Regions from separate parts of the Iodobacter ciconiae genome, predicted to be linked through region 1. Evidence: predicted binding sites of a transcription regulator. Region 1 holds the regulator's gene; each other region holds the start of a gene.

Region 1 (7,744 bases):
CGGCATGCTGATCAGGGCCAATACAGGAAACAGTGCCAGCGCAGGCAGGCGCAGCAGCGGCCATTGCCACTTTTTGCAGGCCAGGCTGGCGAGTAGTGCGCTAAAGCCTGCAAACAGAGCGGTGGCGGCAGATTGCTCGCTAGGCAGAATAAATTGCCGGATTTCATTGAGCCCTGCTCCCGTCCACCACAGTAATCCCCAGGCTGCGAGCAGGGCTGAAATAATTTTTCCGGGCTTAAACCACGTCAGGGCGGCCTCTTTTTGCATTAAATAGCCGCTAAAAAATCCTGACAGCGCCAGCATCAGGCCACCGATATAGCCGCTATTGAGGATGGCTAAGGCATCATCTGGCTGGGGCCCTGCATGGCTTAGGAAGGCGATACCGGCAATGATTTGCAAAGCTAAGGCGCAGCAGAGCGAGCGTAAACGCTGCTGACGCAGACTGACCCAGATAATCGCTGCGGCTTCAACTGCCCAGCTGGCTGCGGTGGTGCGGGCATCAAAGGCCAGCGGGATGGCCAGCGTGGCAAACAGCACACCCAGTGCAAGCAGCGCCTCAAACAGTAAACGCAGCTCGTCGCGTTTTTTTGCTCTTAAAAACCAGGCAATTAAAAGATAAAAAGCGGAGAGCACCGCAGCACTGCCAGCGAGTGCAAATTCAATATCGTGCACGAGTGATGTCTGCAGGCCAAACGCGGCGAGCGGTGTACCAAAAATCAGTGTTCCATCCACATAGTTTTTAAGTGCAACTTGCTGGCGCAAGGCGTAGAGCAGGGCTATGCCAACATAAAACAGAAAAAACAAAATTAAAAATGGCTCGGTGCTGGCGAGTAGCTCTGGTTTGTATTTAAGCGCGCCCCAAGTCGATGCAATCCCGAAGGTAAACACAAAGCCCAGTAAATTAAGCGGCCGCCATGTTTTATACCAAGCCATTGCAAAAATACCGGCGTTAAGCAGGGCAAAATAGCTAAATAGGGCGATATGGCTGCCGTGGCCGGTAGAGGTGAGAATTGGTGCTAAAAAGCCACCGGTAATGCCCATCACTGCCAGCGATCTGGCATCTTGCTTGATGGCTAAAATAGCCGAAAACACGCCGACCAGCACTAAAAATGGAAAAGCAAATTCGGCCGGAATCACTGCAAATTTCAAAGCGGTAAAGGCGGTGAGATACAGCACGCCCACACCACCGCCCTGCATAATCAAAGCATATTCGCGGCGCTGGTCACGCAATCGCCAACCAATCACCAGCAGCACAATTGCGCCGATGGCGGTGCCTGCGAAGCGCAACTCCACCGGCAGCATGCTGTTGTCGGCCGCAAATTTCAGTAAAAACGCTACGCCAAAAAAGAGAATCAGTATTCCGACCCGCACCACGGTATTACCGCCCAATAGCCAGTCTTTGCCCACTTTAAAAGCCTTGGCAAATTGCTCGCTCAGCCAGTCTGGCTGGGCTGGCGAAATGGGAATTGGGGGCACAGGGCGCGCTGGTATGGCGGGATGCCCGGGTGTGCTTGTTGCCGCGATACCAATAGTGCTGTCAACAGCAGAGGGCCCGGTTGAGGATGTGGCTGCCGTCATATCAATCGCGCTGGAGTCAGAAGGCGTGATTGCGGATAAATTGTTTACTTCTGTCTCAGCAGATTCAATGCTGATCTCAGGTGCGATTTTGGTTTGATAGGTTGTTGTCTGGCTGATTGCTGCAGCCGCCCAGTCGCTGTTTTCTATCGGGTGTGCCGCAGAGACAGGTGTGATGCCAGTAGCGTTAAAAACCGGATTGATCGGGCTGCTGTTGCTGTCTTGTGTTTTAAGTTGCTGGATTTCGTCTTGCAAGGCCGCCAGTGATTGCTCAAGCTGCAAAACTCTTTGCTCAAGGCTGAGGTGAGCGTGCCGGTTCGGTGTATGGCCGGTGGAAGAGGGGGCAGATGAATGAGCGCCATGAGGCGGGGATTCAGAGTCCTCTTCAGGAGAATATTTTTTTTTGCTCAAGAAAATGTAGCCAATAAAAGCCAGCAGCCCGGCACCTAAAGCGCCGTCAGTGCCAAATTGCAGCCCACCCCAAATCATTGCAATCAGGATAATGATGCTTACTTTCATATTGTCCTCGGAGTTGGGCTTGTTTAGCGTGCTGTTTCAGTACCAGGGAAAGCTATTTTTGGGGTGACTAACTCTCATAGTAAGATTTTGAGCATAGCTGCAAATTAATACTAAACAGTGTGCCCGGATTCTGTTGGTGCTTTAAGCAGGTGCGTAAAACCAAATACTGCATAGGCAAGCGCACCATTGGGGTTTGTGTGGGGAAGGAGTAAAAGACGCTTGTGTGCTGCATTGCGTCTTTTACCTGCTTCACAAGCTATAGCTATATAGCTATAGCTGTCGTAAATCTTACCGCCATCCCCCCTGTTTTTTAACCGTTTTTGCGGGTTTTGCAGGGGTTCTGGCCGGTTTTAAATCATCACCTTCCCGATAACTTTTTAAAATGCTTTCAGAAAGCTGTAATACCGCTGTCGCATAAAGCGTGCTTTTGTTGTAGCGGGTAATGACATAAAAATTATTAAAGCCCAGATAGTGGCTGGTAAAGCCCGGCTCGGTTTCCAGTGAAAACAGGACCGCTTTTTGCTGGACATCGAGCTCACTCATTGGCACTACGCCTTTTTGCATCAGTTCGGACACGGTGTAGTGCAAATTAAATTTATCAGCAAATACATCGCTCATATCCGTATTGATATTGACTGCGGTATAGGCCTGCTGGCCTTTTTCCCAGCCATGCGCTTTTAAGTAATTTGCCACACTGGCAATCGCGTCATCGGGGTGATTCCAGATGTCGCGATGGCCGTTCTGATCGTAATCAACGGCATACTGGCGAAATGATGAAGGCATAAATTGTGGCCAGCCCATGGCACCCGCGTAGGAGCCGGTAAAGTCCATCGGGTCTTCATTTTCTTCACGGGCAAGCAGTAGAAATTCGGTGAGTTCTTTTTGAAAGAATTCAGCACGGCGCGGGTAATCAAAGGCAATGGTGCTCAGTACGTCAAGAATATGAAAGCTTCCGGTATTTTTACCGTAATTGGTCTCGGCTCCCAGGATAGCCACAATGATTTCTGGCTCTACCCCGTAGCGCTCGCTAATTTCTTTGATGGCAATCGCGTGCTCGCGCCAGAATTTGGCGCCTGCCAGGCTGCGGGCGGGATTTACAAAGTTAACGCGAAAGGTATACCAGGGGCGGGCGGTAGAAGGCCGGTCCAGAATATCCAGAACATTACTTTTAAGCGTGGCCCGGCTAAGTGTTTGCGTCAGTTCTTCTTCAGTAAACTGGTGCTTTTCTGCCGTTGCCTTGATATAAGCCTGCACATCTTCACGGGCAACCAAAGCTTCATCGGCATGTGCCATGCCCAGCAGGCTAACCAGTAATAGGGGGATAAGTTTACGCATAGTTTTCGCTTTTCTATAAAGTGGTTTGCATTGTCAATGAAAGGCGGTGCAATGATATGGGAATATTGGCAGCAAGCAAGGGTTGAAAAGTCACAAAGAGAGCGCTGTGGACAAAAGCTGGGCGGTGATGTCGACAATAGGAATTACTCTTTCATAATCCATCCGGGTGGGGCCAATCACGCCTAGTGTGCCAACAATTTCACCATTAACGCGATAGGGCGCTGTGATTACAGAGCATTCATCCAGTGGAGCCAAGCCTGATTCACCCCCGATATAAATTTTTATACCATCGGCGTGGTTGCCTAAATCCAGCAGTTGCAGCAGGGCCGTTTTTTGCTCGAAGAGAGCAAATAGCTGGCGCATTCTGGCTACATTGGAGGATAAATCCCCCACACCCAGCAACTGGTGTTCACCTGCAATTACTACAGAATCACTGCGGTTACTTAATTCTGCACCTACAGCAACGGCAGCATTCATCAGGCTGACAATATCACTTTTTAAGCTGACTAATTCTTTTTGCACAATATGGCTCAGGGCCGCCAGTGTTTTGCCAGAGCAGTATTCATTTAGGAAATGAGCGGCTTCTGTGAGCTCGCTGGCACTATAAATACGCTCGGTCTGTAAAATACGGTTTTGCACATCACCATCACTGGTGACTAGAATCAGCAAAACACGGCGCTCAGACAGCTGCATAAATTCGATTTGCTTAAGCAAAAGATCGTGGCGCTTAGGGCTTTGCACAAGGCCGGCAAACTGGGTGAGCTGCGATAAAATCTGTGAGGCTGCGGTGACACTGCGCTGCGGGCTGTCAACAGGGAGCTGTAATTCGCTTAAGGTGGGCGAATCTAAAGTTTGCACTGTGAGTAAGGAGTCTACAAAAAGCCGGTAGCCCAGCACGGTAGGAATGCGGCCGGCTGAGGTATGCGGGCTTGCGACAAAGCCTAGTGCTTCCAGATCAACCATGGTATTTCGGATTGTTGCAGAGCTGATATCCAGCCCTGAAAAATGCTGCAGGGCTTTGGAGCCAACAGGCTGGCCTTCAGCAATGTAGCGCTCGACGAGGGTTTTAAGTAGAATTTGAGAACGATCGTTCAGCATATTGGGCGGCGACGGTGGGCTATGTTGCAAATTTTACTTCGTTTTACAAGGAGTTTTACTTTGGGGCAAGCACCCGCCTGGAGAAAACACGGGCAAAGTACTTTAAATTAACTGACTGCTGCTGTTATTTTTTTAAAAATCGGGTCTAATGAGCTTATGCGTAGTTTATTGTTCAAAACCATCGCCGTAGTGGGGCGCACGGGCACCCCTACTTTGGGAGAGCCTATCCGCCGTCTTGCTGCTCTGCTTGCAGGGGCGGGGGTAAAAGTCCTGCTCGATCAGGCGAGCGCCGCAGAGCATGGCATAAGCGAACATCAGGATGTCAGCCGCGATAATATCGGCAAAGTGGCTGATCTGGTTATCGTGCTCGGCGGTGATGGCACTATGCTCGGAGTGGCGCGTCTGCTGGCACCTTATCGCATTCCACTTGTGGGAATCAACCAAGGCCGCCTGGGTTTTATGACCGATATATCGGTTGATGAGATGGATGAGCTGGTGATGGACATGCTGTACGGGGAGTTTATTCCCGAAGAGCGCATCTTGCTTGAAACCACGGTGGTGCGTGATGGTCATGAAATTGACAACGCCTTAGCGTTTAATGACGTGGTTTTTAGCCGTGGCAGCACGGGGGCCATGATCGAGTTTGAAATTTTTATTGATGGCCGTTTTGTTTATAGCCAGCGCTCAGATGGCCTGATTATTTCAACACCAACCGGCTCCACAGCCTATGCGCTGGCGTCCGGCGGTCCGATTTTACATCCCAGCTTACCGGCAATTGCACTGGTGCCCATTTGCCCGCAATCATTATCGAATCGCCCGATTGTGGTGAATGATACCTGCGCGGTTGAGTTTTTACTGACCCGTGCCCAGGATGCCCGTGTTTATTTTGACAATCAGTCGCACTGTGATTTACAAGAAAAAGATCGCGTACTGATTAGCCGCTACCGCAATACCCTCAGGGTGTTGCACCCAAACAGTTATCATTATTACGACACCCTGCGCGAAAAACTACGCTGGGGCGAGCGTTTGTAAGTGATCACTCAATTTAATTCAAAACCCAAATCTTGAACCACAGAGAGCACGGAGGACGCAGAGCTACACGGAGTAAAACTATTGAAATTAAGTTTTACTCCGTGTTCTCCTTTACTCTATGTTTTAAGATTTGGGTTTGTTTCGTGGCAACCGTAACCAAGGTGTAAAAACACGCCATGCTGCTTTCTATTTCGCTTAAATCCTTTGTCATCGTGCAAGAGCTGTCGCTTGACTTTCGCTCAGGCTTAACGACCTTGACCGGTGAAACGGGGGCGGGTAAATCGATTGTGATCGACGCACTGGGTTTGCTCCTGGGGGGGCGGGCAGAAAGTACAGTGGTGCGTCATGGTGCCGAAAAAGCTGACTTGCAGGCACGGTTTGCTCCGCCTAAAAACGTACAGGCCTGGCTGGAAGAAGAAGCTTTGCTGGGGGACGAGCCAGAAGAGTTGTTGATTCGCCGCAGCATTGACAGCAGTGGCAAATCCCGCGCCTGGATTAATGGCATTGCTGCAACGCTGACACAGCTTAAATCGCTGGGCGAGCAGCTGGTAGATATCCACGGTCAGCATGCGCCACAATCCTTGCTGCGCTCCGAGGTGCAGCGCGAATTGGTTGACGGCTATGCAGAATGCACAGGCCTTGCAAAAGACGTGGCGGGTTTATTTAAAGATTGGAAAAACGTTGTTGATGAGCTGGCGGTTGCCGAGAATAACGCCGAAGCCTTTGATGCGGAACGTGAACGCCTGCAATGGCAGGTGGATGAAGTGGCCGCCCTGCAATTTACCGCTGCAGAATGGCCGGAGCTGCAAGCCGAGCATAAGCGCTTGCATCATGCTGCCAGCCTGATTGAAGGCGTGCAAAGTGGTTTATTGATGCTCGCTGATGGCGATGAAAACTGCCAGTCCTGGCTGGGATCGGTAGCGGGGCGTTTATCTGCTTTGGCTGATTTTGATGCGGGTATCTCCGAAACACTGGAGCTTTTGGCCAGTGCTGAAGCGCAGCTGACTGAATCCGTGTATGCATTGCGCCGCTATGCCGATCACTTAGAGCTAGATCCGGCCCGCCTTGCCGATGTGGAAAGTCGCCTGGATGCGATCTTTCGCATGGCACGTAAATATCGGGTAGAGCCTGCCGAGCTGCCGGAAAAACTGGCCGCCTGGCAGCAGCGCCTTGCCGAGTTAGGCGGTAGTGCGGGCCTGGATGCGGTGCGCCGCCGTGTTCAGAAATTAGAAGCTGATTATCGTAAAGCAGCCAGACAATTATCGGTTAGCCGTAAGGTCGCTGCCGATAAGCTCTCGAAAATGGTGACTAAAGAATTGCAACTGCTGGCGCTGGTGGGCAGCCGATTTGAAATTGTACTGCATGCCCATGAGGCTCCTGCGAGTTTTGGTTTGGAAACGGTGGAGTTTATGGTGGCCAATCATCCGACGACCCCGGCAAGAGCAATGGCCAAGGTGGCATCGGGTGGCGAGCTATCCCGTATCAGCCTGGCTCTGCAAGTGATTACCAGCCAGGTGGCGAATGTGCCTACACTGATTTTTGACGAGGTGGATGTGGGTATTGGCGGCCGGGTGGCCGAAATTGTTGGCCGCATGCTGGCGGATCTGGGCGCGGCGCGGCAAGTGCTGTGTATTACCCACCTGCCGCAGGTTGCCGCCTGTGGGTTCCAGCAGCTGCAGGTGAGCAAAACACAATCGAAATCCGGCGTATTAAGCACCATTCATATGCTGAGCGTGGAAGAGCGCATCGAAGAAATTGCCCGCATGCTGGGTGGCGTGGAAATTACCAGTACTACCCGCCAGCACGCGGCAGAAATGCTGGGCGTGGCTTAAAAAATTGCAAAAAATCTGTAAACACAGAGCGCAGGGAGAACAGAGAGAAAAAACACCTACCTAACTATGATGATTAACTAGTACGTTTATTACAGCAGGTCGCACGCGAAGACCATTATGCTGGTGGAAAAATTGAGCAAAGAGTATGACCAGGGATGCTGGCAGTGTGATTTCTCATGGTTTTTTCTGTGTCTACAGAATTTTTTTGATTAAGTAGTATGTTGATGAATGATTTAGATTTTATGCAGCAAGCCTTGCTGGGGGCTGAGCGGGCGAAAGAGCTGGGTGAAGTGCCGGTAGGGGCAATTGTCACTTATCGCGGGGAGATTATTGGCCGCGGTTGCAATCAGCCC
Region 2 (7,744 bases), 1.4 Mb from region 1:
AGCCAGCACTGCCGGGAACCAAGCACCAACAGAGCAGATTTGTTTTTTCCCTCAATTTTTACAGATTCAAAACCTATTAGTTCGGCGTATTCGTGGAAAACAATGACAGGGCCCCTATGATCCAGTTTCAGCAAGTCAGTAAGCGCTATCCTGGCGGCTTTGATGCCGTTAAAAATTTAAGCTTTGAGATTCCAAGTGGCGAGCTGGTTTTTCTGGCAGGCCATTCTGGTGCCGGTAAATCGACACTGCTTAAGTTAATTGCAGGCATAGAAAAGCCCAGTGGCGGGGCAGTGATCGTCAATGGGCAGAATATGGCGAAAATGAATCGCAGCTCGCTACCCTATATCCGCCGCCATCTGGGGCTGATTTTTCAGGATCACAAAATCCTGTTTGATCGCAGCGTTTTAGATAATGTCAGCCTGCCGCTGGATATTGTTGGCTTTGACCATAAAGAAAGCCACCGCCGTGTCCTGGCCGCACTGGACAAAGTGGGTTTGGCAGGTAAGGAAAAGCTCAACCCGATCTCTCTATCGGGAGGCGAGCAACAAAGGCTGTGCATCGCCCGTGCCGTGGTGCATCGGCCTGCTATTTTGCTGGCAGATGAGCCAACAGCCAATCTGGACCGCGATTACGCTCACGATATTCTGGAACTGTTTAAATCTTTTCATCAGGTTGGCGTTACCATCGTGATTTCTGCTCATGATGAAACCCTGATGGCAGATTACGGCCGCCGTATTCTGCGCCTGAAAAATGGTCAATTTACTGCTTGAGGCGCTATGAAACACTGGTTAAGACTCCATATCCAATCTTTAGCACGTACCCTGGGTGCCTTGGTTCGCCATCCTTTCTCCAGCGCACTTAATCTCTTGGTGATTGGTATTACCGCCGCGCTACCTTTAGTACTGTGGCTAATGATTAATAGCCTGAGCAGTGTGGCCAGCCAGATCCATGTAGAGCCGCAAATTTCTATCTTTATGCGCGATACGGCCACGGCAGAAGACATTGCCATGCTTAAGTCTCAATTAAAACAGGACCCGCGTATTGCCAGCAGCCGCTTTATCAGTAAAGACGACGCACTCAAAGAAATGCAGATCTCCTCTGGTGCAGCCAATCTTTTAGCGGGACTAAGTGAAAACCCTCTACCTGATGCCTTTGTATTAAGCAGTAAAGACGGCCAGGCCAGTGTTTTAGAAGCTTTGCAAAAAGACCTGGTCAGCCGCCCTGGTATAGAAGAAGTCCAGCTTGATTCAGCCTGGGCACATCGCCTGGAAAGATTGCTCGCCTTAGGCCAAACCTTATTTGAAGTGATTACCATTTTGCTCGCCACTGCCCTGGCACTCATCACAGGCAATGCGATTCGCATGCAAATTTTAACCCGTAAAGAAGAAATCGAAGTAGCAAGGCTGATTGGTGCAACCGATGCCTTTATCCGCCGCCCTTTTGTCTACTTTGCCATGGTACAGGGCCTGCTTGGCGGGCTTGTTGCCTGCGGTATCGTAGGTAGCATGCTATCGCACCTTAATCCTGCGGTAAGCGAGCTGGCAACAGCCTATGGTCAAAAGTTTAGTCTGCTATCGCCTGACCTCATTACCATTGCTGTCGTTTGTGGGCTATGTATTCTGCTGACCTTCATCGGCGCATGGCTGGCCGTCTGGCGACATTTACGCCAGTTTACTTAGTTATCCAGCAGCCGGGCAGGCCCAATACCCCTCTGCCCAGGCTGAAAGCCTGATCTGCACGCTATTTTAATCATCCTCTTTCTCATAATTAATTTGTTCTATCAAGAGAATAGGGAAAATTGCCGTGCCTCATCACTCCATAGTGTGATTGAATCAATGATCTGAATATTTGCTTTTTTTTAGCACTCCTTCAAGTCAAGTGCTAGAATTGGCAATAGTTTTTGCAAGGAGAGATTTAAACATGGCGTCTGCAGTTACACTTCCCGTACTGTCCGGTGGAGACAGCATCGAGAGCTATATCCAGCGTGTAAATACCGTTCCCATGCTCTCGCAGGAAGAAGAAACCAGCCTTGCCCAGCGCTACCACCAGGACAATGACTTGGAGGCAGCCAAGCAACTGGTGATGTCCCATCTGCGAGTAGTGGTGTCGATCGCACGTGGCTATTCCGGCTACGGCCTGCCTCAGGCAGACTTAATCCAGGAAGGTAATATCGGCCTGATGAAGGCGGTAAAGCGCTTCGAACCCGGCCGTGGCGTACGCTTGTTTTCCTTTGCGGTGCACTGGATTAAAGCCGAAATCCATGAATACGTGTTGCGCAACTGGCGTCTGGTGCGTGTGGCGACGACCAAAGCCCAGCGTAAATTATTCTTTAATCTGCGTTCCATGAAGCCCGGCTTTGCCGCACTCACCACTACGGAAGCACAAAAAATCGCGGATGATCTGGGAGTAAAACGCGAAGAAGTACTGGAAATGGAAACACGGATGAGCGGCCAGGATATATCGCTGGTTGCCGATGACAATGATGACGAGGGCTATGCCCCGATTGACTGGCTGGCTGATCACGACAGCGCACCGGACGCCACCCTGGCCCGCCGCGCCACAGACAAGCTGCATACCGAAGGCCTGCAAATGGCACTCGCCAGCCTAGATGAGCGCAGCCGCCGGATTGTAGAAACACGCTGGCTGGCCGACGAAGGCTCATCCTTAACACTGCATGATCTGGCTGCAGAGTTTGACGTCTCTGCCGAGCGTATCCGCCAGATCGAGGCCAAAGCCCTCAGCAAAATGAAGCAGACTTTACTGCCAGCGTAAAAAAACGGAGCCAGCGGCTCCGTTTTTTTGTATTTAACCATCTTGTTCTCAGCGCTCTCCCTGCCTACAGACCTTTTTGACCTTTAGCCATCAAAACAGCTTTTTCAAATCCATTCCCTTATACATTCCCGCCACCTGATCGCCATAGCCATTAAACATCAGCGTTTTGCGTTTAAAAACCTCACCAATGCGCCGCTCGGTAGCCTGGCTCCAGCGGGGATGGTCTACAGTCGGGTTTACATTAGAATAAAAACCATATTCACTTGGCCCGGCTTTATTCCAGGAAGTTTGTGGCTGTTTTTCGGTAAGGCGGATTTTTACAATAGACTTGGCGCTTTTAAAACCATATTTCCACGGCACAACCAGGCGGATCGGAGCACCATTTTGATTAGGTAATACCTTGCCATAAAGACCTACCGCCATAATAGTCAAAGGATGCATTGCTTCATCCATGCGCAACCCTTCGGTATAAGGCCAGTCTAAAACCTGGCGGCCAACGCCGGGCATCTGCTCTTTATCAGCCAGCGAAATAAGCTCGACGTATTTAGCTTTAGAAGTAGGATTCACCCGCTTAATGAGCTCGGAAAGAGAAAATCCCACCCAGGGAATCACCATCGACCAGCCTTCCACGCAGCGCAGACGGTAAATACGCTCTTCCAAAGGCGCAATTTTTAATAATTCTTCTATCGAGAAAGTACGTGGTTTATCACACTCCCCCTCAATAACAATACTCCAGGGCCGTGTTTTTAAAGTATGAGCAGCTCTGGCCGGATCATCTTTACCAGTACCAAATTCATAGTAATTATTGTATTGAGTAATTTGCTCAAAACTATTTTTATCATCCTTAGCTGAAAGTGGACTAGGCCGATAAACTAGCTCGCCCGCCGCCTGAGCAGGCAAAGCAGCAGCCAGCCCCAAGGCAGCAGCACCAGTCATGATTTGACGGCGATTTAACCAGATGCCTTCAGGGGTAATTTCGGAAGGTAATATTTCTGTCGATGAGCGGATTAACATGGTGTTCTCCAGGGGCGATAGGGCTTAGTCGGGCAGAACAACAAGCGCTGACAGCGACTCTTAAAATTTACCCTGGGTGGGACAGGTAGCAGACCCTAAAGTTTCTTTATCAGCCACTACCCGGCACACCAGCGCCCGGTCAATAGAGGTGTAAAAACAGAGCAAAACCTGCCGCAAGCAGCAAAACAAATGATGCAATTTTCATTGAGCGGTCAATTTCAGAACGAACGCCGGGACTGATTCGCCGCCAAAGTGCCCAAATCAGCAAACCAAACAAGCAGATATTTAGTAATTTTTCTGTCACAAGAAGCAATCAATATTAGGAATGAAAAAAGGGCATTATCTAATAATTAAGTTAAAGTTTTACATTAACTTAATCCGTTTACCTTTTGCTTATCCAAGACAAAATCAAAAGAAAACAATGTAAAAATGTACATTACATAAATTGCAGCTAAGTGATTGTATCAAAAGAACAATTAAAAAACGGGCGCTTGTGCGCTCTTTTTTTTTACTCTATAGTGGGAAGTAGTGGGTAAAAGTGGGTAAAAGTGCAGTACCAACCCTTACAAAAGAGTAAATAAATATGTTTGGCGGTGTGGCTTCTTTAAATCTCGACAGCAAAGGACGCTTGGCAATTCCGGCCAGGCATCGTGACGTGCTGGGGATACGCTGCGCCAATCGCCTGGTGATTACTGCCGAGCCTTCGGGCTGCCTGCTGATTTATCCGGAACCGGACTGGCTACCTGTACGTGATCAGCTCAACCGTCTTTCTGGCGCTCAGATGCCTATTCGCCGTTTTATCGTCGGCCATGCCGAAGAAATCGAACCCGATAACGCTGGGCGCATTTTAATTCCACCCCGTTTACGCCAGCTGGCAGGCCTTGATAAAGAAGTCGCACTGGTAGGGATGGGCAATAAATTCGAACTCTGGGATGAAGCTCGTTGGGCCACCCAGATTCAAGCCGTCATGGATATCAGCCCGGACGATTTGGCAAAACAAATGCAGGATATTGTGCTTTGACGCTTACACACACCACCGTTTTGCTTGAAGAAGCCGTGCATGCACTGGCAATCAAGCCAAATGGCATCTATGTCGATTGCACTTTTGGCCGTGGCGGTCACTCACGCCTGATTCTTTCCAGACTGGGTCCTGGTGGCCGTTTGATCGCTTTTGATAAAGACCCGATGGCAATTGCAGAAGCCGCCACCATTACCGATCCGCGCTTCACCATCGTTCATGAAGGCTTCGTTAATCTGCAGAAAGAATTAAACCTGCGGGAAATTGAAAGTGTTGATGGCGTACTGATGGATCTGGGCGTGTCATCACCCCAGCTAGATGACGCCAGCCGTGGCTTTAGTTTTCGTTTTGATGCGCCGCTCGATATGCGTATGGACACCACGCGCGGCATGACAGCGGCCGAGTGGCTGAATTTAGCCGATGAAAAAGAAATTGCAGAGGTGGTAAAAGACTATGGCGAAGAGCGGTTTGCTAAACAGGTTGCAGCAGCGATTGTTGCGAGTCGAGCGGGAGAACCGATTCTCAGCACCGGGCAGCTTTCCCAGATCGTGGCAACGGCAGTCCGTAGCCGCGAACCGGGCCAGAACCCGGCGACACGTACCTTCCAGGCTATACGGATTTACATCAATCGCGAACTTGAGGAGCTTGCGCTAACCCTGCCGCAGGCTTTAGAAATGCTGAACCAAGGCGGGCGTTTCTCGGTGATTGCTTTTCATTCACTGGAAGATCGCATTGTAAAACGCTTTTTGCAAGATGCTGCGCAAGGTGACAAGCTGCCCTCCCGTCTGCCTGTACGTGCTGCAGATATTGCCGAGCCTCCGGTCAAAATCATGGGCAAGCCGATTCGTGCCAGTGAGAAAGAGGTTGATGAGAATCCACGTGCCCGCAGTGCAATCTTACGCACAGCAGAAAGAACAGGAATGGCCCTGTGACACGTTTAAATCTTTTTTTGCTTGTCATTTTAATTCTATGCGCGCTGGCTTTAGTTACCAGCCAGCACAGGGCGCGCAAATTCTACGGCGAACTGCAAAAGGAAGAAGTATTAAGCCACAAGCTCGAAGTCGAGTGGGGGCAATTACAACTGGAACAAAGTACCTGGGCCATGCATTCGCGTATTGAAGCAGAAGCAACACAAAAATTAGGCATGCAAGTGCCGGGACCAAACCGTACGCAAGTGATCCTGCCGCACGGTGAACGAGTAGCAAAACCGGTGAACGAATGAAATTAGCAAGACCGCCCCGCCAGGCTAGCGGGCAATCACGTCATCAGCGTTTTGCCGCCCCTCACCCCAAGCTGGAACGCTGGCGAGTGTGGCTTGTAGTTGGCTTTTTGCTCTCGCTTTTTGCCGTATTACTGGGCCGTGGCCTGTATTTGCAAGCGTGGAATGAGGGGTTTTTACAAGAGCAAGGTGACGCGCGTTATATGCGTAACCTCAAGCAAGCTTCGAATCGCGGCATGATTACCGATAGAAATGGTGAGCCCTTGGCGATTTCTACCCCGGTGCAATCAATCTGGGCCAGCCCGCGGGGAATAACATTACTGCCAGCAGGGCAAGAGCGCCCAAAAGATTGGGAACCAAAGTCAGAGAAAGACCCGGTACCTGTATCACGTAGCGAGCTAAAAAAACTGGCCGCAGCCTTGCAGCTGCCGGAAGAAGAGTTAAACAGAAAGTTAAGTGTTTCCAGAAAAAACTCGCGAGGCGAAGAAATCCGCCCGGATTTTTTGTGGTTACGCAGGCATATGCCCCCCAATGATGCCAAAGCCGTCATGGCACTGAATGTACCGGGTGTTTATACGCAAACCGAGTACCGCCGCTATTACCCGGCTGGCGATGTGATGGCACATATCGTCGGTTTTACAGATATTGATGGTAAAGGACAGGAAGGATTCGAATTAACCCGCGAGGCCATGCTGGCAGGCAAGCCCGGCAGCCGTACCGTGATTCGCGACCGGCGCGGTTACATCGTTGAAGATGTTTCAACCGTTGTGCCCGCTAAAGACGGCGAAACCTTGCAGCTGTCCATCGACCGTAAGATCCAGTATCTGGCCTATCGGGAGCTAAAAAAAGGGATTGAAACTGCAGGTGCGGTTGCAGGTGCTGCCGTAGTACTCGATGCAAAAACCGGTGAAGTGCTGGCGCTGGCCAATTTGCCCTCATACAACCCCAACAGCCGTGAGCGCGTTGATCTAGCCAGAAAACGCAACCGGGTACTAACCGATATTTACGAGCCGGGTTCAACGATGAAGCCCTTTATTGTGGCCGCAGGTTTAGAGCAGGGGCTGATTAAGCCCTCCAGTATGATCCAGACCTCGCCGGGGCAAATGACGATAGGGCCCGCCACTTTTAAAGACACCCGGAATTACGGCACGCTCAACCCGGAGGGCATACTTAAGCACTCCAGCAATGTAGGTGCAGCCAAAATTGGCCTGATGATGGGACGTGAAGAATTATGGGGTTACTTTAATAACTACGGTTTTGGTGCATCAACACACAGTGGTTTTCCAGGAGAAGCATTTGGACGGGTCCGCCCGTGGAAAACCTGGCGACCGATTGAGCAGGCCACCATGTCTTTTGGCCACGGGATTTCAGTCAGCCTGATGCAAATGGCAAGAGGCTACACCGTGTTTACCAATCATGGCGAAATGAAGCCGATCACCTTTACCAAGATGGTCGCTCCAAGCCCGGGTAAGCAGGTGGTCTCAGCTCAAACTGCAGATTTAGTTAGAAATATGCTGGAAAGCGTCACCCAGGCCGGAGGTACAGCGGCAAGGGCGCAAATTGTAGGTTTTCGGGTCGGAGGTAAAACAGGCACGGCGCGCAAGATTGTGAATGGCCAGTATTCCCGCGAAAAATACGAAGTGTCGTTTATCGGCTTTGCCCCGGTATCCAACCCTCGTTTGATTGTAGCGGTGCTGATTGACGAGCCATCCACGGTCGGA
Region 3 (7,744 bases), 340 kb from region 1:
TAAAAATACATAAAGGATGCAGCATGTCAGACCTTCCCCGGCACCAAATGATGATGACCGTTCTGATGACACCGGATATGGCAAATTTCTCCGGCAAGGTGCATGGTGGTGCTTTGCTAAAAGAGCTGGATCAGGTGGCCTATGCCTGTGCCAGCCGCTATGCGGGGGCGTATGCGGTGACGCTGTCGGTAGATCAGGTTACTTTTAAACAGCCCATTTTTGTGGGCGAGCTGGTGTATTTTTTGGCCAGCGTCAACTACACCGGTCGCACTTCGATGGAAGTAGGCATCCGGGTGTTGGCAGAAAATATCCGCACCCATACCGAGCGCCATACCAACAGCTGTTATTTTACGATGGTGGCGATGGGCGATGATGGTAAATCCGTGCAGGTTCCGCCTTTAATCCCGGGGAACGATGATGAAAGAGTGCGCTGGGTCGCTGCAGAGGCAAGGCGGGATATACGGTTGATGATGGCGGAGAAGATGGCTTTTAAGGGGTAGTGCCGATTGAAGTTGTTATAAAAAACGCCACTCCCAAGGGAGTGGCGTTTTTTCAAGCAAGTCACCGGGTTTTTAATCCAAGCCCGATTGCTGCAATTACATACCCATGCCGCCCATACCACCCATGCCGCCCATATCTGGCATGCCGCCTGTGCCTTCTTCTTTTGGCAACTCAGCAATCATGCAATCTGTGGTCAGCATCAGGCCAGCGATCGATGCTGCGTGTTGCAGTGCCGAGCGGGTTACTTTAGCCGGGTCCAGAACGCCCATTTCTACCATGTCGCCGTAAACGCCGGTACCGGCGTTGTAACCGAAGTTACCTTTGCCTTCCAATACTTTGGAAACCACAACGCTAGGCTCGTCACCCGCGTTTTGCACGATCTGACGCAGTGGCGCTTCGATGGCTTTCAGTACGATCTTGATACCCGCATCCTGATCAACATTTGAGCCTTTCAGGTCGATAATGGCAGAGCGTGCGCGCAGCAGAGCTACACCACCACCAGCCACAATGCCTTCTTCCACAGCTGCGCGGGTTGCGTGCAGTGCGTCTTCAACACGGGCTTTCTTTTCTTTCATTTCAACTTCGGTGGCAGCACCAACTTTGATCACTGCAACGCCGCCAGCCAGTTTGGCTACGCGTTCTTGCAGTTTTTCACGATCGTAATCGCTGGTTGCGTCTTCGATTTGCTTACGGATCAGGCCAACGCGTGTTTTGATAGATTCTTCATTACCCGCGCCATCGATGATGATGGTGTTTTCTTTGGATACTTCGATACGCTTGGCAGAGCCCAGTTCAGCCAGTGTGGCTTTTTCTAAGGTTAGGCCTACTTCTTCAGCAATTACGGTTGCGCCAGTCAGGGTGGCGATATCTTCCAGCATGGCTTTACGGCGATCGCCAAAGCCAGGCGCTTTAACCGAAACTGTTTTCAGAATGCCGCGGATGTTGTTTACAACCAGGGTAGCCAGCGCTTCGCCATCTACATCTTCAGCAATAATCAACAGCGGACGGCCCGCTTTTGCTACTTGCTCCAGTACTGGCAAGAGATCACGGATGTTGCTGATTTTCTTGTCGAAAAGCAGTACAAACGGATTGTCCAGCAGGGCGATTTGCTTTTCCGGGTTGTTGATAAAGTAAGGAGAGAGGTAGCCGCGGTCAAACTGCATACCTTCAACTACATCCAGCTCATCTTCCAGGCCGCTACCGTCTTCAACGGTAATCACACCTTCTTTGCCTACTTTTTCCATCGCAGCAGCGATTTTTTCGCCAATGACTTCATCGCTGTTGGCAGAGATAGAGCCAACCTGAGCGATTTCTTTAGTGGTGGAGCAAGGCTTGGCAATGTTCTTCAGCTCGCCGACCAGGGCAATGACTGCCTTGTCGATACCGCGCTTCAGATCCATCGGGTTCATGCCGGCAGCAACGTATTTCATGCCTTCTTGCACGATGGCCTGAGCCAGCACGGTGGCCGTTGTTGTACCGTCACCGGCGATATCAGAAGTCTTGGATGCAACTTCTTTTACCATCTGCGCGCCCATGTTTTCGAACTTATCTTTCAGCTCGATTTCTTTGGCTACCGATACACCGTCTTTGGTGATGGTAGGCGCGCCGTAGCTGCGTTCCAGTACTACGTTACGGCCCTTAGGGCCCAGAGTTACTTTTACTGCATCAGCCAGAACATTGACGCCAGCTACCATACGGGCGCGGGCGGAATCACCAAATTTAACTTCTTTTGCTGCCATGTTGTGTACTCCGAAATAGTTTGAAATCGTACCGGGGGCCCGGCGTTGACGGATCAGGCTTAGCCTTCGATCACGCCCATGATGTCTTCTTCACGCATTACAAGCAGTTCGTCGCCATCTACTTTTACGGTTTGGCCGCTGTACTTACCAAAGATCACCTTGTCGCCTGCTTTAACAGCCATTGGGCGTACAGAACCATTTTCTAAAATCTTACCGTTACCGACGGCAACCACTTCGCCCATATCCGGCTTTTCAGCAGCGTTACCTGGCAACACGATGCCAGATGCAGTTTTTTCTTCAGCTTCAACGCGTTTGATTACTACACGGTCATGCAAAGGACGAATTTTCATGGTTTTCACTCTCCAGATAAAAAAAGTGGCATTCAAATACTTGGCCAGACGGCCTGTTCGATCGTTGTTAGCACTCACTGCTAACGAGTGCTAAATGGTATGGGCGAGGCAGGTTTTTTTCAAGAGGGGGAAACGGGAAATTTTTTTGCAGGAAAAATAGGATGGATATTGGCGGTTTAGTCTCTTGTATTGAACGACTGAGGCGGGCTTGTTCCAGGCATCGTTAATATAGATAGGCTGCTCTGTTGGGGCTTGGCTTTCGAGGGTAGAAAGCTGCTTATGTGGCCATAATAAACATATTGCCCGGGAAATACCGCTATACAGGTGGTTTTTTATTCAGTCTTAATTTGTTCGGCTTAAACCGGCATGTTTGCGGTGCTCGATATGGATAATTCATCCGCTAGTGTTAGCTTAGAAGTGTTTCTGCTATGGCATTTTGATCCGGCAGGCCTGTTGACGTTTGATTCACATCAAATCTTTGGATGATCTGTGCAGCTATGGTTTTAGCCAGCGTGGTATTTATTACTACTTAATGATGATATGGGGGTTTTTTAGTGATGCGATGTTGAGTTACTTTCGCGTAAAGGCGAGCTTTGTTGTTATCCAGGTGGCTTATTGTTGCGGCTTTCCGGCTTTTTGGGGATTGTAAAATTAAGTTTTAAGGTAAGGTTTTTTGATGCTGTTTCTTGGAATTGTGTAAGATTGGCGACTAATATTCTTCGTTATTTTTTTTACCAGTCTTACCTGGAGTAGCGTGCGGCTAGGGTGCTACTTGGTTGGTTATTTAGTATTTTCAAATTATTTTAAAACAAAAGCATTAATTTGATTGGGCTGGGCTAGTGTTTGTAGAGATTTGATTTATGGTTACGCTGGCCACTCTTATGATGCGCCTTAGCGATCATGCTCAATTTAGGCTTTGTGCTTGGTTATTTTTCCGGCCTGTGCAATTGTGAATCAAACGTCAGCAGAGCCCTAACCGTTTGCCTTTCCTGCGGATATCCCTCATGAGTTTTAAAGTGGATTTTGCTAGAGCTTATTTGAAGCTTTATATTTTGATATGAAAAACATTAATTTACTGGCACGAAGCCTGGCGGCAGTGTGGCATCCCTGTACGCAAATGAAGCGGCATGAAAGCTTTCCCTTGATCCCGATTGCTCGCGCGCAAGGCACATGGCTATATGAAGCGGATGGAAAACGTTACCTGGATGCGGTTTCCAGCTGGTGGGTTAATTTATTTGGCCATGGAGAGCCTAGAATTAAGGCTGCGATTAGCCTGCAAATGGATACTCTGGAGCATGTGATGCTGGCGGGTTTTACCCATCAGCCTGTGGTGGAGTTATCCGAGCGTTTGGCAAAGCTAAGCGGCTTGGGCCATGCTTTTTATGGCTCGGATGGCGCATCTGCGATAGAAGTTGCACTAAAAATGTCGGTGCATTACTGGCGTAATCAGGGGCAAGCGCAAAAAAATCGCTTCATCTATCTAGAAAACAGTTATCACGGAGAAACGGCGGGTGCTTTGTCGGTAACTGATGTGCCTGTTTTTCGTGATGCCTACGCCCCTTTGGTCAGAGATAATTTCTGTGTAATGAATCCTGATACACGTCAAGCGTTGGCAGCAGAAACGGCGTCAGATGTAGCTGAGCGGGCAATTGATGCTTTGGTCGCTACGCTGGAGAAGCATCACCAGGATATTGCTGCGCTGATTCTTGAGCCTTTGGTGCAAGGCGCAGCAGGAATGGCTATGTATGATCTGAGCTATCTGCAAAAAGCGCGGCTCTTATGTGATCGCTATCAGATTCATTTGGTTTGTGACGAAATTGCCGTGGGTTTTGGGCGTACAGGGTCTATGTTTGCTTATGAGCAGGCAAATATAAAACCAGATTTTTTATGTCTTTCCAAGGGAATTACCGGCGGCTTTTTGCCTTTGGCCGTGGTGCTGAGCCGTGATGAAATTTATGCCGCTTTTTATCATGATGATATTAGCAGGGCATTTTTACACTCGCATTCTTATACCGGTAATCCATTGGCTTGCGCAGCCGCTTTGGCTGTTCTGGATATTTTTGAAAATGATGATGTAATCGCAAAAAACGCTGAAAAAGCGTTACGCTGGGATATGGTGTTTGCTACGCTGGCTTTACATCCTAAAGTTAGAAATTATCGGCGTACCGGGATGATCTGGGCTTTTGATGTGGTGGGGGTGGCCCCTGGCTTTGCACAGCGTTTTTTTATCGCAGCTCTGGAACAGGAACTCTTGCTTAGGCCGATCGGCAATACCGTTTACTTTATGCCGCCTTATTGCCTGACTGATGCAGAAGTCAGACACTTATTGTCAGGAACACTGGCAGCTTTGGATGCAGTAGAAAATGTTATATCGGAGTTTGTTGATGCCGTTGTCGCTTAAATTACCGCCTTTCGAGCCGAATCTTGTTGCGAGCGTTGAAACTAACCCAAAGCGTCTAAGAGAATGGCTGATTGCCTTGCCTGTGGCTAATCCTCTGTTGGCCGGGCGGCAGTTATGCGATGCACTGGCTGCATGTAACCGTGTGAAAATTAATGCAGATGATCGAATTAAATTACTTGATGAATATGCTGTAATTCAGGAATCGCTGGCAATTGAGCTGGCTGTGCTTTATCGCGTGCCGGGCTTGCCCCTAAAAGAGCAGGCACAGGCCGCAGCTCTTCTGGCCAGACGGTTTTGTCTGGAGCTGGCCGATGGTTACAAGATTGCTCTGACAGATCGTTTGGATAAGCGGCTTTCATTTGGAAACAACAAGGTTGTTCCGGCATTAATTCAAAAAATAATGTCGCAGTTTTATAGCCTGTTTCAGTTGAGTTGCCGTGTTTATTCGGCAGTGCCGGAAGGCATCTGGCTGGAGGCCCATCAATTATTCAGGTATGCGATTGAGGCCCATTTAATTGATCAGACTTCCGCAGAACACTCACCCGGGGTTGCCCGTACCTATAAGTATATTTTGCTGCTGGCGCTGGCTGAGCCGCAGCGCTTTGCCGGGGCTGAGCTGGATAAAGTATTTGAAATCGTTGAAAACTATGCTGGTTATGCGCATTTTCAGCCCATTTCTCAGCTTGGCAATGCGGCAGGCTTCTTTTTGGTGAGTCTGGATGAAGATAAGCCTCCTCAGTATCTTGGATCCCGCTCTTTGGATGGGTATTTAGGTGGCGGCGTGTTGCTTGACACATCAGAGCTGGTTCGGCATTTGCATAAATCCTTAGCCGTTTTGGAAGCGAAGGCCCCTTTGGCTCAGGACCGCGGCAAAGTGCTGATGTGGATCGAAATCTTGCGCCGTGTATCGCGGCAGTGGACGATTGCTACAAAGCGCACTTTCCAGAGAATTGCTTCACATACACCCGTTGATCTGTGCCTGGGTCTAAGGGCTGCAGTGCTTTGTGTGAATGATGGCCATGGCTTATTAGAGCCGGAAAATATATTTGAAGACGCTATTGAAGCGGTTGAAGAACTTCATGACACTTTACCAATCACGCATTGGAAAGTGATTAATGAAAGCCCGGGCGGCTACGCTCTGGTTTCTGAAAATATGCCGGCTGAGCGGGTAAGGGCCGGTGAAATTGTTGCCCTGCGCGCTCAGGGCCACAAGCACTGGATGGTGGCGTCTGTGCGCTGGCTGCAACAAATGGATAAGCAGTGCCTGGAAATTGGCTTGCAAATTATCACTGTCAGGGCTTCTGCCGTGATGTTTCGTCCCACGATCGGCCACAAAGGCGAGCAGTATCAGCCTGCATTATTAATGCCTGAAATTCCTGCGCTTAAACAAGCCCCCATGCTGGCGGCGCCTAAGGGCACTTATATCAGCTTGCGTGAATTATCTTTGCTTACTGCCAATGGTGAGGTGATGATTCGGGTCGGAAAATTAGTCGAACAACAAATGGGTTATGACTTATTCGAGTACCAAAAAACAGAGGAAATACCTTTGTAATACGTGGCCACGGGGGCTGCTGTTTTGATGAATTTTGTACCCAAACCCTTTCACTAAACTTCTATTCCAAGTGGTATTAGCGAGATCTCTGTGAGCTGCTTACCGTTTCAGGGTAAAATGGGCAGTTTTCTTCCGCCTGCCTTCGATGAATCCCTATGAATCTGCTTGTCCTTGGCGTTAATTACCACACTGCCCCCGTTGCAGTCAGGGAGAGGCTCGCGTTTACTCCGGCAGAAGTGCCTACCGCTTTAGCCATGTTAAGTGCTGAGCATGGTGTGTCGGAAGCGGCGATTGTTTCGACCTGTAATCGCACCGAGCTTTACTGTAATGCCAGAGAACCGCAACAGGTTCTGGCCTGGCTGGCAAGCACGCGTGGGCATCGCGTAGAAGATATCGAGCCGCATCTGTATTTGCTCAATGGTGGCGATGCCGCCAGCCACGCATTCAGGGTTGCCAGTGGCCTGGACTCCATGGTGCTGGGCGAAACACAGATTTTAGGTCAGCTCAAAGACGCCGAGCGTTTTGCCAGGGATGCAGGCACGATGGGCGTGCTGCTCAATGGTGTGTTTCAGCGTGCTTTTTCGGTGGCTAAAGAAGTCAGAACCCAAACACGGATTGGGGCCGCATCCGTATCCATGGCTGCCGCATCGGTACGCCTGGCTGAGCGATTATTCCCCTCAGTGGCATCCTGTAAGGTGCTTTTTATTGGCGCAGGAGAAATGATCGAGCTCTGCGCCACGCACTTTCACGCCCGTGGCCCCAAGCAAATTACCGTGGCCAATCGCACCATAGAACGCGGCGAAATGCTGGCCAAAAAATTTGGCGGCGAAGCGATTTTATTATCTGATTTGCCATCCCGCCTTGCTGAATTTGACATCGTGGTTACATCAACTGCAGCGCCGCTGCCCATCGTGGGCAAGGGTATGGTTGAGCGGGCGCTGAAAGAACGTAAGCACCGACCGATGTTTATGGTGGATTTAGCCGTGCCGCGTGATATCGAAGGCGAGGTGGGCGATTTATCTGATGTCTACCTTTACACCTTGGATGACTTGGCCGAAGTGGTGCGTCAGGGGCAGGAATCCCGGGCGGGTGAAGTTGAATCGGCCGAAGTGATTATCGCTACACGCGTGGATGATTTTCATCGCTGGGTATCCAGCCGTGCGCTGGTGCCGACCATCAGAGAGTTAAAAGATTATGCCGA

Evidence for each region. The regulator HrcA, encoded in region 1, represses chaperone genes, less so after heat shock. The targets are predictions, from matches to a motif close to ATTAGCACTCGNNNNNNNCGAGTGCTAAT.
Region 2: a site for HrcA is predicted at 1,858-1,886, ahead of rpoH (RNA polymerase sigma factor RpoH). Genes of this name have one in related genera too.
Region 3: a site for HrcA is predicted at 2,657-2,685, ahead of groES (co-chaperone GroES). Genes of this name have one in related genera too.

Annotation. Positions count from the first base shown of each region.
Region 1 is NZ_CP034433.1:1,982,437-1,990,180, reverse strand. Features, by position in the region: gene EJO50_RS08770 (DUF2339 domain-containing protein) at 1-2,094, opposite strand, end outside; gene mltB (lytic murein transglycosylase B) at 2,383-3,429, opposite strand; gene hrcA (heat-inducible transcriptional repressor HrcA) at 3,520-4,527, opposite strand; gene EJO50_RS08755 (NAD kinase) at 4,684-5,559, shown strand; gene recN (DNA repair protein RecN) at 5,736-7,391, shown strand; gene tadA (tRNA adenosine(34) deaminase TadA) at 7,616-7,744, shown strand, end outside.
Region 2 is NZ_CP034433.1:3,423,044-3,430,787, reverse strand. Features, by position in the region: gene ftsE (cell division ATP-binding protein FtsE) at 117-770, shown strand; gene ftsX (permease-like cell division protein FtsX) at 777-1,679, shown strand; gene rpoH (RNA polymerase sigma factor RpoH) at 1,921-2,772, shown strand; gene msrP (protein-methionine-sulfoxide reductase catalytic subunit MsrP) at 2,863-3,786, opposite strand; gene EJO50_RS17850 (protein MIGRI) at 3,926-4,090, opposite strand; gene mraZ (division/cell wall cluster transcriptional repressor MraZ) at 4,370-4,807, shown strand; gene rsmH (16S rRNA (cytosine(1402)-N(4))-methyltransferase RsmH) at 4,804-5,736, shown strand; gene ftsL (cell division protein FtsL) at 5,733-6,026, shown strand; gene EJO50_RS15085 (peptidoglycan D,D-transpeptidase FtsI family protein) at 6,023-7,744, shown strand, end outside.
Region 3 is NZ_CP034433.1:2,320,050-2,327,793, reverse strand. Features, by position in the region: gene EJO50_RS10115 (acyl-CoA thioesterase) at 24-500, shown strand; gene groL (chaperonin GroEL) at 597-2,240, opposite strand; gene groES (co-chaperone GroES) at 2,300-2,590, opposite strand; gene EJO50_RS10100 (adenosylmethionine--8-amino-7-oxononanoate transaminase) at 3,648-4,991, shown strand; gene EJO50_RS10095 (cyclic-di-GMP receptor FimW-related protein) at 4,975-6,543, shown strand; gene hemA (glutamyl-tRNA reductase) at 6,699-7,744, shown strand, end outside.